DNA from 2 places in the Streptosporangium sp. NPDC048047 genome. Region 1 is predicted to be linked to the other one. Evidence: riboswitches for the same ligand, from Rfam matches in the RefSeq annotation. Region 1 holds a riboswitch; the other holds the start of a gene.

Region 1 (5,658 bases):
ATCAGCCCCCGCCCCGGCACCGCCGCCTGGTGCGCCCAGCCCATCGCCCTCGGCCACCCCGGCCTGACCCTCACCCCCCTGGTCCTGGGCCCCGACCGGATCCCCGCCGTCACCGACCCCGCCCAGGCCCAGGACAACCCCGAACTGGCCGTCCTATCGGCCCTCGTCCACGGCCACGGCGACGACGGCGAGAAAATCCTCACCGCGATGCTCCACGGCCTGGACCACCTCGGAATCGACCAGGCGCAAGGTTATATTGACGAAGTGCTGGCCATGCTCCCTGTAGCGGCCCGCCAGATCCTGGAGGCGATGATGCGCACCGGCACCCGCGAGTACAAGAGCGAATACGCCCGCCACTACTTCGGACAGGGCAAGGCAGAGGGCATCGCCGAAGGCGAGGCCAAGGGCGAGGCCAAGGGCGAGGCCAAGATGCTGCTGCTCGTCCTGACCGCACGCGGTATCGACGTCCCCGACGACGTCCGCGCCCGTGTCCTCGAATGCACCGACCTGGATCAGATCGAGCAGTGGGGCCGCCGCGCCGGAACGGTCGCCACCATCGACGAACTCTTCGGCTAGCCCGACGTCGTCCCGGCCTCCCCTGGGGGGTTCAGATCGTCACGTTGAGGGCCGTGAGGCCGCGGATGACGTAGCCGGGGCCCCAGGTCGGCTCGGCGGTGAGTTCCATCTTCGGGGCCCGGCGCAGCAGGGCGCCGAACGACTCGATCAGCTCGATCCGGGCGAGCGGCGCGCCGAGACAGAAGTGGATGCCCGCGCCGAAGGAGATGTGCGGGTTGTCCACCCGGCCCACGTCGAGGCGCTCGGGGTCGGCGAAGACCTCGGGGTCGCGGTTGGCCGAGCCGAACAGCAGCGCCACCTCCGAGCCGCGCGGGATGTCGATCCCTCCCACGGTGATGTCCTCCAGCACCCAGCGCTCGAACATCTGCAGCGGGGTGTCCCAGCGCATCAGCTCCTCGATCGCACCGGGCAGCAGGCCGTGGTCGGCGCGCAGCCGTTCCAGCTCGGCCGGGTTGCGGAACAGCGACCACCAGCCGTTGCCGGTGACGTTGACCGTGGCCTCGTGGCCGGCGTTGAGCAGCAGCACACAGGTGCCGACCAGCTCCTCCTCGGTGAGCCGGTCGCCCTCGTCGGCCACCTGGGCGAGCGCGCTGATCAGGTCGTCACCGGGGTCGGTACGGCGGGCCCGCGCCAGCTCGACGAGGTAGGCGGAGAACTCCTCGGCCGCGCGCACGGCGGTGTGCTGGGCCTCGACCGAGGGGTTGAGCTCGTACATCCCGCAGATGTCGGCGGACCAGGGCCGTAGCAGGTGCCGGTCGGCCTCGGGCACGCCGAGCATCTCGGCGATCACGGTCACCGGGAGCGGCTCGGCCACCTCGGAGATGAGGTCGCCGCCGCCGCGTTCGGCGAACGCCTCGACCAGCTCTCCGGCGATCCGGGCGACCTTGGGGCGCAGCGTCTCGACCATGCGCGGGGTGAACGCCTTGGAGACCAGCCGACGCAACCGGGTGTGCACCGGCGGCTCGACGTCGAGCATCCCGGCCCTGATCACCCGCCAGAACGGGTCCTGGAACTCCGGGTCGTCCGGCCTGCCGAACTCGGCGTGGGTCGCCACGTGCAGGTAGGACCGGCCCAGCCGGCGGTCACGCAGCAGCGCGTTGACGTCGGCGTGCCGGGCGATCAGCCACTGGCCCGTCGGCTCGAAGAAGCCGACCGGCCGCTCGCGCCGCAGCTCGTCGTAGACGTCGTAAGGGTGGGCGACGAATTCCGGATTCCAAGGATCAAAGCGCACGTAGACATCGTAATGTCCCAGGTGGCCGGGCCCCAAGACCCCGGAGATCCGCGAGACATCTGTCCGCATTCCGAGACACGGAGCTTGCGGCGGGGCCGCTGTCGTCGGTTATAGTCCCGGGTAGGTCATGAGTGCCAGCGACAAGCCCCGGCTAGCTGGCCGGCAACCCTCGCGTCCGCGGCGGGGTGCCCCGGGTGAGGACCTGGTCCGGCGCGAGGTGCGCCGGGCAAGCGCGGGCTCCACGCATCAACGCCGTGGCTTGGGGTCCGATGACCTCATAAGGAGCACGGGCGTGTCCACTCTGACGATCTTCGCCTCCACCGCCCCCGCCGACACCGCTTCCGGCGACGCGGCCGACTGCACCACGCGAACCGCCGCCGGAAACGCCCCGGCCGCCCCGGAAACCGCCGCCCCCGCCGCCGCAAGCGCCCCGGCCGCCCCCGGAACCGCCGTACCGGGAACCACCCTCCCCGGGACCCGCGTGCCCGAGGCCCGGCGGATCCCCGCGGTGCTCGGCGCGGACCTCGAGGTCCCGGTCCGCGGCGGCCGGCTGGTCCCCTACGCCAACTTCGACTACGCCGCCAGCGCGCCCTGTCTGGAGCCGGTGAGCGCCGCCGTCGCCGCCGCGCTCCCGGCCTACTCCAGCGTCCACCGCGGCGCCGGCTACGCCTCCCAGCTCACCACCGCCCGCTACGAGCGGGCCCGGCACACGGTCCGCGCCTTCGCCGGGGCCCGCCCGGACGACGCGGTGGTCTTCACCCGCAACACCACCGACGCCACCAACCTGCTGGCCCGCTGCCTGCCCGAGGGGACCACGGTCGTGGTCTTCGACACCGAGCACCACGCTTCGCTGCTGCCGTGGCGGCGTGCCGTACGGCTGGCGCCGCCGGCGTTCCCGGGTGAGGCGGTCCGCGCCACGGACCGGGCGCTCGCCGAGATCGAGGGCCCCAAGCTGCTGGTCGTGACCGCCGCCTCCAACGTCACCGGGGAGCTGTGGCCGATCGCCGCGCTGGCGCACATCGCCCACCGGCACGGCGCCCGCGTGCTGGTGGACGCCGCCCAGCTCGTCCCGCACCGCCCGGTCAACCTGACCGCGCTCGACCTGGACTACGTGGTCTTCTCCGGCCACAAGCTCTACGCGCCGTTCGGCACGGGCGCGCTGATCGGCCGCCCGGACTGGCTGTCCGGAGCCGAGCCGTACCTGCGCGGCGGGGGCGCGGTGCGGGCGGTCACGGACGGCGGGGAGGCCGACTGGCACGACGACCCCGAGGCCCGCCACGAGGCCGGCACCCCGAACGTCCTCGGCGCCGTCGCCCTCGCCGCCGCCTGCGACGCGCTGACCGCGACCGGCTGGACCGCGCTGGTCCGCGAGGAGGAGCGTCTCCTCGCCCGGCTGCGCGCCGGGATCGCCGGGATCGAGGGCGTCCGCGAGCTGTCCCTGTGGGACCCCGCCCACCCCCGCGTCGGCATCGTCTCCTTCACCGTGGCCGGCCGTACCGCCCGGGAGGTCGCCGAGGTCCTGTCCTCCGAGTACGGCATCGGCGTCCGGGACGGCAGGTTCTGCGCCCATCCCTTCGTCCGGCACCTCCTGGACGCCCACCGCCCGGACACCGAGCCTCAGGACGCTCACCACCCGGGCGCCGACCATCTGGACACGCGCCACCAGGACATCCACCACCCGGACACCGAGCCCCGGGACGCCGTCCGCGGCACCCGGCGGCCGGTCGCCGCGGACGGCGGCTGCGACGACGGGACCGCCTCGGCCGTCCGCGCGTCGATCGGCATCGGCACCACCGACGAGCACGTGGACCGGTTGGTGTCCGCTCTGCGGGAGATTGCCGCGCGACGCTGACGTGGGAGCATGAGCCTATGAGTGAGCGTCGCACCGAAGGGGCGTCCCGGGAGCTGCACGTGGGCATCGGAGCCGGAGCGGAGGCCGTACGGCCGGCCCCGGCCGACGGGCCGGCGGCTCCCGGCGCGCAGGGCAAGGAGCTCGCCACCGAGGACATGGTCCTCAACATCGGACCGCAGCACCCCTCCACCCACGGGGTGCTGCGGCTGCGGCTCACCCTGGACGGAGAGCTGATCAGCTCGGCCGAACCCGTCGTGGGCTACATGCACCGCGGCGCGGAGAAGCTGTTCGAGGTGCGCGACTACCGGCAGATCATCGTGCTGGCCAACCGGCACGACTGGCTGTCGGCGTTCGCCAACGAGCTGGGCGTGGTGCTCGCGGTGGAACGGATGATCGGCATGGAGACGCCGCCCCGGGCCGTCTGGACCCGCACGCTGCTGGCCGAGCTGAACCGGGTGCTCAGCCACCTGATGTTCCTCGGCTCCTACCCGCTGGAGCTCGGCGCGATCACCCCCGTCTTCTACGCGTTCCGTGAGCGCGAGACCCTCCAGGCCGTGATGGAGGAGGTCTCCGGCGGGCGGATGCACTACATGTTCAACCGGGTCGGCGGCCTGAAGGAGGAGCTGCCCGAGGGCTGGTCGGAGCGGGCGGCGCGGGCCGTCGCCGACGTGCGGCGGCGGCTGCCCGACATCGAGAACCTGATCGTGGACAACGAGATCTTCCTCGCCCGCACCCGCGGGGTGGGCGTCCTGGACCGCGAGACGATCATGCAGTACGGCGTGAGCGGCCCGATCGCCCGTGCCTCCGGCGTGGACATGGACCTGCGCCGGGACGAACCCTACCTCGCCTACGGCGAGCTGCCGGTGCGGGTCGTCACCCGGGAGGCCGGCGACTGCCACGCCCGGTTCGAGGTGCTGCTGGAGCAGGTGAAGGTCTCCCTCGACCTGGCCGACGCCTGCCTGGAGCGGCTGCGCGAGCTGCCGCCGGGGCCGATCAACCAGCGACTGCCCAAGGTGCTCAAGGTCCCCGAGGGCCACACCTACGCCTGGACGGAGAACCCGCTCGGCCTCAACGGCTACTACCTCGTCTCACGCGGCGAGAAGACCCCGTGGCGGCTGAAGCTCCGCTCGGCCTCCTACAACAACGTCCAGGTGCTGCGCGAGATGCTCCCCGGCCACCTGGTCTCCGACATGGTGGCCATTCTCGGCTCGATGTTCTTCGTGGTCGGCGACATCGACAAGTGACGCCGCCGGGGCCGGGGCGGGGCCTCTCCGGTGAGAGCCGGGCCGCGACGCCGGACCCGGCGGGTCACCGAGACCCCGGCCTCAGCTCCCGGCCTCCCGGCCCTTCTCGGTGGGATCCTTGGGCACCCGGCAGCAGTGCTCCAGGTACAGCGCCGCGCAGACCAGCACCACGCAGCCGACGAACGAGCCGCCGGCGATGAAGAAGTCACGGCGTGGCACGCCCTGTTCCAGCAGGTCCGCGGTGTAGAAGGCGAACCCGGCGAAGACGCCCGCGAAGACGGCGCCGCCGTACGCCGACGCCTGGGCGAGGGCGGCCAGGCGGGCCACCGCCATCGGCTCGACGGGTTTGGTGTCCGGCCTGCGCTCGATCCGGGCCTTGGTCATCCACCCGGTGTACGCCTCGCCGAGCGCCAGCAGGAAGACGGTCGGGATCGCCGTCCACGGCACGGTCGGCAGGGACGAGTAGAACGGCTTCAGCGCGACCCAGGTGAGGACGCCGAACACGACGATGAGCCCGACGATCACGTCGGGGCGGCTGGGCCTCACTCGGGCCTCTGCAGCGTCAGATCCGCGCGCGGCCGCACGCCCTCCTGGTCCAGCCCGGCCAGCAGGTCGGTGACCCGCCGCCCGGCCAGCGTCGCCTCCGGATCGACCCGCGACCACGGAACCAGCACGAACGCCCGCTCGTGCGCCCGGGGGTGCGGCAGCGTCAGCTCCGGGTCGCCGGAGACGACGTCCCCCACCGTGATGAGGTC
Region 2 (5,658 bases), on a different contig from region 1:
GTGAGCCAGGAGGCGGTGCGGGTGGAGGCCTCGGCCAAGCGGTTCCGGCCCCTGTACGACCTCCGGGGCGGCGACGCCTACCGCATCGACAGCGCGTGGCGCTGCTCGGTCGGCTTCTCCGCCACGAAGGGCGCCCAGAACGGCTTCGTCAGCGCGGGGCACTGCGGCGACGCGGGCAGCGTCACCACCGGGTACAACAACGTCGCCCAGGGCGTCTTCCAGGGCTCCAGCTTCCCCGGCGACGACCACTCCTGGATCACGGTGAACACGAACTGGCGGCCCACCCCGGACGTGGTCAGCACCGGCGGCACGATCGGCGTCACCGGCTCCCGGGAGGCGATCGAGGGCGCGTCGGTCTGCCGGTCCGGCTCGACGACCGGCTGGCACTGCGGCACCGTACGGCAGCGCGACGTCACCGTCGTCTACGACGAGACCCAGACGGTCTCGCAGCTCACCCTCACCGACGCCTGCGCCGAGCCGGGCGACTCCGGCGGGCCGTTCGTCTCCGTCGACCAGGCCCAGGGGGTCCTGTCGGGCGGCAACGGCAACTGCACCGCGGGAGGCGAGACGGTCTTCCAGCCGGTCACCGAGATCCTCTCCGCCTACGGCGTGAGCCTGGTGGTCGACGCGCCCGTCCCGCCGGAGACCGGCTGCGCCTGCCCCTGCTATCCGCGGCGGGTGGCCGGGACGCTCCGCGCGGGCGGTGTCGCCTACCAGCCGAGCGGAAGCTACTACCGGACCACGGCCTACAGGCTGCACACCGGCTGCCTGGAGGGCCCGGCGGGCAGCGACTTCGACCTCTACCTGCAGAGGTGGAACGGCCGGAGCTGGGTCGTCGTGGCGAGCGACACCGGCCCGGACGCCGACAAGTCGATCTCCTACCTCGGCGCGGCCGGCCGTTACCGCTACCGGGTGACCGCCGCGAGCGGCTCCGGCGGCTACACGCTGGGCTACCAGCACGACCTGCCCTGAAGGACGGACCGCCGGGAGGTCGTATGTTCCACGGTCGCGCCGTCGTCGCCGGGTGTGCCGTCCTCTCCGCCGCCGCCCTGCTCGCCGCCGTCACGCCTCCGGCGGTCCGGGCCGAGCCCGAACCCCTGGCCGCCATCCGGGACGCCCCGGTCGTACGGTTCCCGGCGGCGAGACCCGGCCGCGGAACCCTCCCGCGCCTACCGGTGGGAAGGCCCGGCCGCGGAGCCTCCGTACGGTTCCCGGCGGGGAGGCCCGGCGGCGGAGCCTCCGTGCGACTCCCGGCGGTCCGGCCCCGGCACGGCTCCGCGGGGCGCGTCGTACGGCGGACCGGGCGGGCCGGCCTGCCGTACAACGTGCCGCCGCCGGGCATGCTCCAGGCCCTCCAGCGTGACCTCGGCCTCAGCGCCGGGCAGGCCCAGGCCCGGCTGCTCAACGAGATCCGCCTGACGCCGGTCGAGGCGAGGCTGCGGGTGACGCTCGGCGGCGGCTTCGCCGGCTCGTGGTTCCAGGGGACCGTCGCGCAGAACCTCGTGGTGGCCACCACCGACCCCGCCGACATCCCCCGGATCGTCACGCAGGGAGCCCGGGCCGAGGTCGTCGACCACTCGCTGGGCGAGCTCAACGCGGCCAAGGACAAGCTCGACGCCGCGCTGCCCGCCCGCCCGACCGCGGGCGGGAGCGTGCGCTACGTCGACGTGCGGAACAACCGGGTCGTCGTGCTGTCCGAGGAGCCGGTGCGGACCGAGTCCGCCCTCAGGGACCTCGGGCTGGACACCTCGCTGGTCCTGGTGGTGCCGTCCACGGAGCGTCCCCGGCCGCTCTACGACCTGGTGGGCGGCGATCCCTTCTACATCGGCGTCACCCAGCGCTGTTCGGTCGGCTTCTCCGTGGTCCGCGACGGGATGAACGGCTTCGTCAGCGCCGGCCACTGCGGCGACGAGGGTGAGAAGACCAGCGGCTACAACCGGGTCCCCCAGGGCGTCTTCCGGGGGTCGGTCTTCCCGGTGAGCGACTTCTCCTGGATCCAGGTCAACGACGACTGGACGCCCAAGCCGGTGGTGGGCAACGCCGAGGGCGGCACCGTACCGGTCACCGGCACCCGGGAGGCCATCGAGGGGGCGTCGGTGTGCCGGTCCGGATCCACCTCCGACTGGTACTGCGGCCTCGTCCTGCAGCGCGGCGCCAGCGTCGCCTATACGGAGGGCAACGTCTTCGGGCTGACCCGCACCAGCGTCTGCGCCGACCGGGGCGACTCCGGCGGGCCGTTCGTCTCGGTGGACCAGGCCCAGGGGGTGCTCTCCGGCGGCTCCGGCTCCTGCTTCCCGGGCGCCGGGGTCAGCTACTTCCAGCCGATCGGCGAGATCCTCTCGGCGTACGGGCTGACCCTGCTGACCGCGGGCGGCGCCTTCCGGCCGGCCACGGGCTCCTGCGAGGGCCATCCCGGCGTCGGCCGGGGCATCCTTCGGGAGGGGCAGGTCGCCTACCGGCCCGTCGGCCCCCGGAACCGGGCGGCCGGCGGCTACTACCGGTCGAGGACCGCCGGGACCCACCACGGCTGCCTGAGTTCCGACGACGGCACCGACTTCGATCTGTACCTGGAGAAGTGGGCGGCCGGCTCCGGCTGGCGGACCGTCGCCTCCTCGGTCAGCCCGTACCCCTTCGAGACGATCACCTATGAGGGCACGCCCGGCTACTACCGCTACCGGGTGGTCGCCGTGGCGGGCGGCGGGCCCTTCCTCCTGGGGTACCGCCACCCGTGACGGGCCTTTTCACCGTCCGTCGTCCGGGGAATGACACGCGTCGTCTCGCACAGTGAGACATCTGGTCAGAACGCCCGGCGGCCGGGGTAAAGTGCGAGAGACCCGTTCATCGGGTCCACAACTTCATATTGCTCATCCAGAGGGGTGGAGGGACCGGCCCTGCGAAGCCCCGGCAACCCTCCCGGTTCAAACTCGCGACATGGCGGGGTCGGCCGGGACAGGTGCCAATTCCGGTCCGTGGCCAGGGTGGTCGCGGACGAAGATGAGGGAAAGGCCTCGCTTCATGGCGCTCGCAGAAACACAGATCCCCACCTCCGCCCCCGTCTCCGCCGGCACCGCGCCCGACGGCCGCTTCGGCCCCGCCGTGGCCTTGTCCTGCCGGGAGTGCGGCACCCGCTACGACCTCGGTCCGAGCTTCGCCTGTATCGAGTGTTTCGGCCCCCTGGAGATCGCCTACGACTTCGGGCGCGTGACGCGCGAGCAGATCGCCGCCGGCCCGGCGAACATCTGGCGTTACCGCGCGCTGCTGCCCGTCCCGGAGAACGTCGCCGCCCGGCCCAACACGGAGCCCGGCTGGACCAGGCTCGTCGACGCGGGCAACCTCGCCCGCGAGCTGGGCCTGCGCTCGCTGCACGTGAAGGACGACTCGGGCAACCCGACGCACTCGTTCAAGGACCGCGTGGTGGCCATCGCCGTCGAGGCGGCCCGCAACTTCGGCTTCCACACCCTGTCGTGCTCCTCCACCGGCAACCTCGCCGGCGCGGTGACCTCGGCCGCCGCCCGCGCCGGGCTGGACGCCTGCGTGTTCATCCCCGCCGACCTGGAGCAGGCCAAGATCGTCATGGCCTCGGTGTACGGCGGGAAGCTCGTCGGCATCGAGGGCACCTACGACGACGTCAACCGGTTCTGCTCGGAGCTCATCGGCGACGAGCTGGGCGAGCAGTGGGGCTTCGTCAACGTCAACCTGCGCCCGTACTACGCCGAGGGCTCCAAGACCCTGGCGTACGAGATCGCCGAGCAGCTCGGCTGGCGGCTCCCCGACCAGATCGTCGTCCCGGTGGCGTCCGGCTCCCAGCTCACGAAGATCGACAAGGGGTTCAAGGAGCTGATCGCACTCGGGCTCGTCGAGGAGAAGCCGTACCGGATCTTCGCCGCGCAGGCCGAGGGCTGCTCGCCGGTCTCGGCCGCCTACAAGGCGGGTCACGACGTGATCCGCCCGGTACGGCCGGACACGATCGCCAAGTCGCTGGCCATCGGCAACCCGGCCGACGGCCCCTACGTGCTGGACATCGCCCGGCGTACCGGCGGCGCGGTGGAGGACGTCACGGACGCCGAGATCGTCGACGCGATCAGGCTGCTGGCCAGGACCGAGGGCATCTTCGCCGAGACCGCGGGCGGCGTCACGGTCGGCGTGCTGCGCAAGCTGGCCGCCGAGGGGCGGCTCGACCCCGACGCCGAGACCGTGGTGCTCAACACCGGTGACGGCCTGAAGACCCTCGACGCGGTGGCGGGCGAGGCCCGTCCCACCGCGGTCATCCGCCCCTCGCTTGACGAATTCCGCTCGGTCATCGCCTGAAATCACCGGAAAGGTGCTTAATAATGAGTGTCTCTGTACGGATTCCGACAATTCTCCGGACGTACACCGGTGGTGCGGCCGAGGTGAACGCCGAGGGTGAGACCCTCCGCGAGGTGCTGCGGAAACTCGACGCCGACTTCCCCGGGATCGGCGCCAGGATTCTCGACGACTCCGGCAAGATTCGCAGGTTCGTCAACGTCTATGTCGGCGATGAGGACGTCCGTTTCGCCGACAACCTGGACACCGCGACGCCGTCCGGCGTCCAGATCTCCATCATCCCGGCGGTCGCCGGGGGTTGACCCCGTCGTCCCCGCGCTCCGGGCCGCCGTCCCGTACGGCGCCCGCCGACGCCCGCTCCGGCCTGGCCGGGGCGGGCGTCGTGCTTTCGGGAGGATGTCCATATCGGCGCTTGTTGAAATAATGCAATATTTGATCAGCGGGCCCGATGGCAAAACTATGTTCTCGTGCTGCATTCGTACGTAAAGCGGCAGTTTGCTGGTTGACTCTGTTGCCCTACGGCGTACCACAGGTATGGTCGAGAACGATCGACGCAGGCGATGTGTCCGCCTCGGAGATTGAGGACGTCGCGAGAGGAATGGGCGATGTCCTCAAGTCCAGTAAGAGGAGTCGGAAGTGGCGCAAGGCACCGTCAAATGGTTCAACGCGGACAAGGGCTACGGCTTCATCGCGGTAGACGGTGGTAAGGATGTGTTCGTCCATTACTCCGCGATCATGATGGACGGCTATCGCGCACTCGAACAGGGCCAGCGGGTCGAGTTCGAGATCACCCAGGGGCAGAAAGGCCCGCAGGCGGAGTCCGTGAGGGCCGTCTGAGGCAGCCGTCCCCCCGGACGCGCAAAAGGGGCGCGCCGGACGGACCCCCGTGGCAGCGCAGTCCACGCGGGCCCTCGGCGCGCCGGCCCGGTCCACCGTGTCCCCTCGGAGGGCCGGGCCCTCGCCGTACCGGGGCCTCCCTGTACCGGAGGCCCGAATCCGCCGGGACACGGCGGCCGGGACCTGGTCGCGCGGGGCGGTGGCCGGGGGCGAGACCGTACGGGGCGTCCGCCGTAACGGGTCGTCGCGGGAGACCGTCACCTCCCGGGCAGGTCAACGCGACGTCGCTTGCACTCGACAGGGTAGAGTGCTAAATAGTTTGTTGGCACTCACCGAGGGCGAGTGCCAACCCTGGATCGGGACGATGGGATCCGCCGAACGGAGTCGCGGATCCGAATGCCGTCGCGGGCGTCGGCTCGATCCGGTGCAAGCCACCCTGTGTTCGGGAGGTCTAGCCGTATGGCAGCCAAGATGATCGCGTTTGACGAGGACGCCCGGCGCGGTCTCGAGCGTGGT

Evidence for each region. A riboswitch is a leader RNA that binds a small molecule or an ion and turns the genes downstream of it on or off. The one in region 1 is predicted to bind S-adenosylmethionine.
Region 2: linked by a shared signal. The riboswitch ahead of thrC (threonine synthase) and the one ahead of AB0D67_RS13310 (aminotransferase class V-fold PLP-dependent enzyme) in region 1 are both predicted to bind S-adenosylmethionine.

Annotation. Positions count from the first base shown of each region.
Region 1 covers NZ_JBEZNH010000012.1:40,392-46,049, reverse strand. The annotation lists gene AB0D67_RS13320 (hypothetical protein) at 1-576, shown strand, start outside; gene AB0D67_RS13315 (cytochrome P450) at 608-1,807, opposite strand; SAM riboswitch class IV at 1,931-2,046, shown strand; gene AB0D67_RS13310 (aminotransferase class V-fold PLP-dependent enzyme) at 2,289-3,659, shown strand; gene AB0D67_RS13305 (NADH-quinone oxidoreductase subunit D) at 3,677-4,903, shown strand; gene AB0D67_RS13300 (DUF3180 domain-containing protein) at 4,985-5,449, opposite strand; gene folK (2-amino-4-hydroxy-6-hydroxymethyldihydropteridine diphosphokinase) at 5,446-5,658, opposite strand, start outside.
Region 2 covers NZ_JBEZNH010000007.1:22,300-27,957, forward strand. The annotation lists gene AB0D67_RS08235 (S1 family peptidase) at 1-972, shown strand, start outside; gene AB0D67_RS08240 (S1 family peptidase) at 1,242-2,732, shown strand; SAM riboswitch class I at 2,862-3,001, shown strand; gene thrC (threonine synthase) at 3,016-4,308, shown strand; gene AB0D67_RS08250 (MoaD/ThiS family protein) at 4,332-4,607, shown strand; gene AB0D67_RS08255 (cold-shock protein) at 4,942-5,142, shown strand; gene groL (chaperonin GroEL) at 5,602-5,658, shown strand, end outside.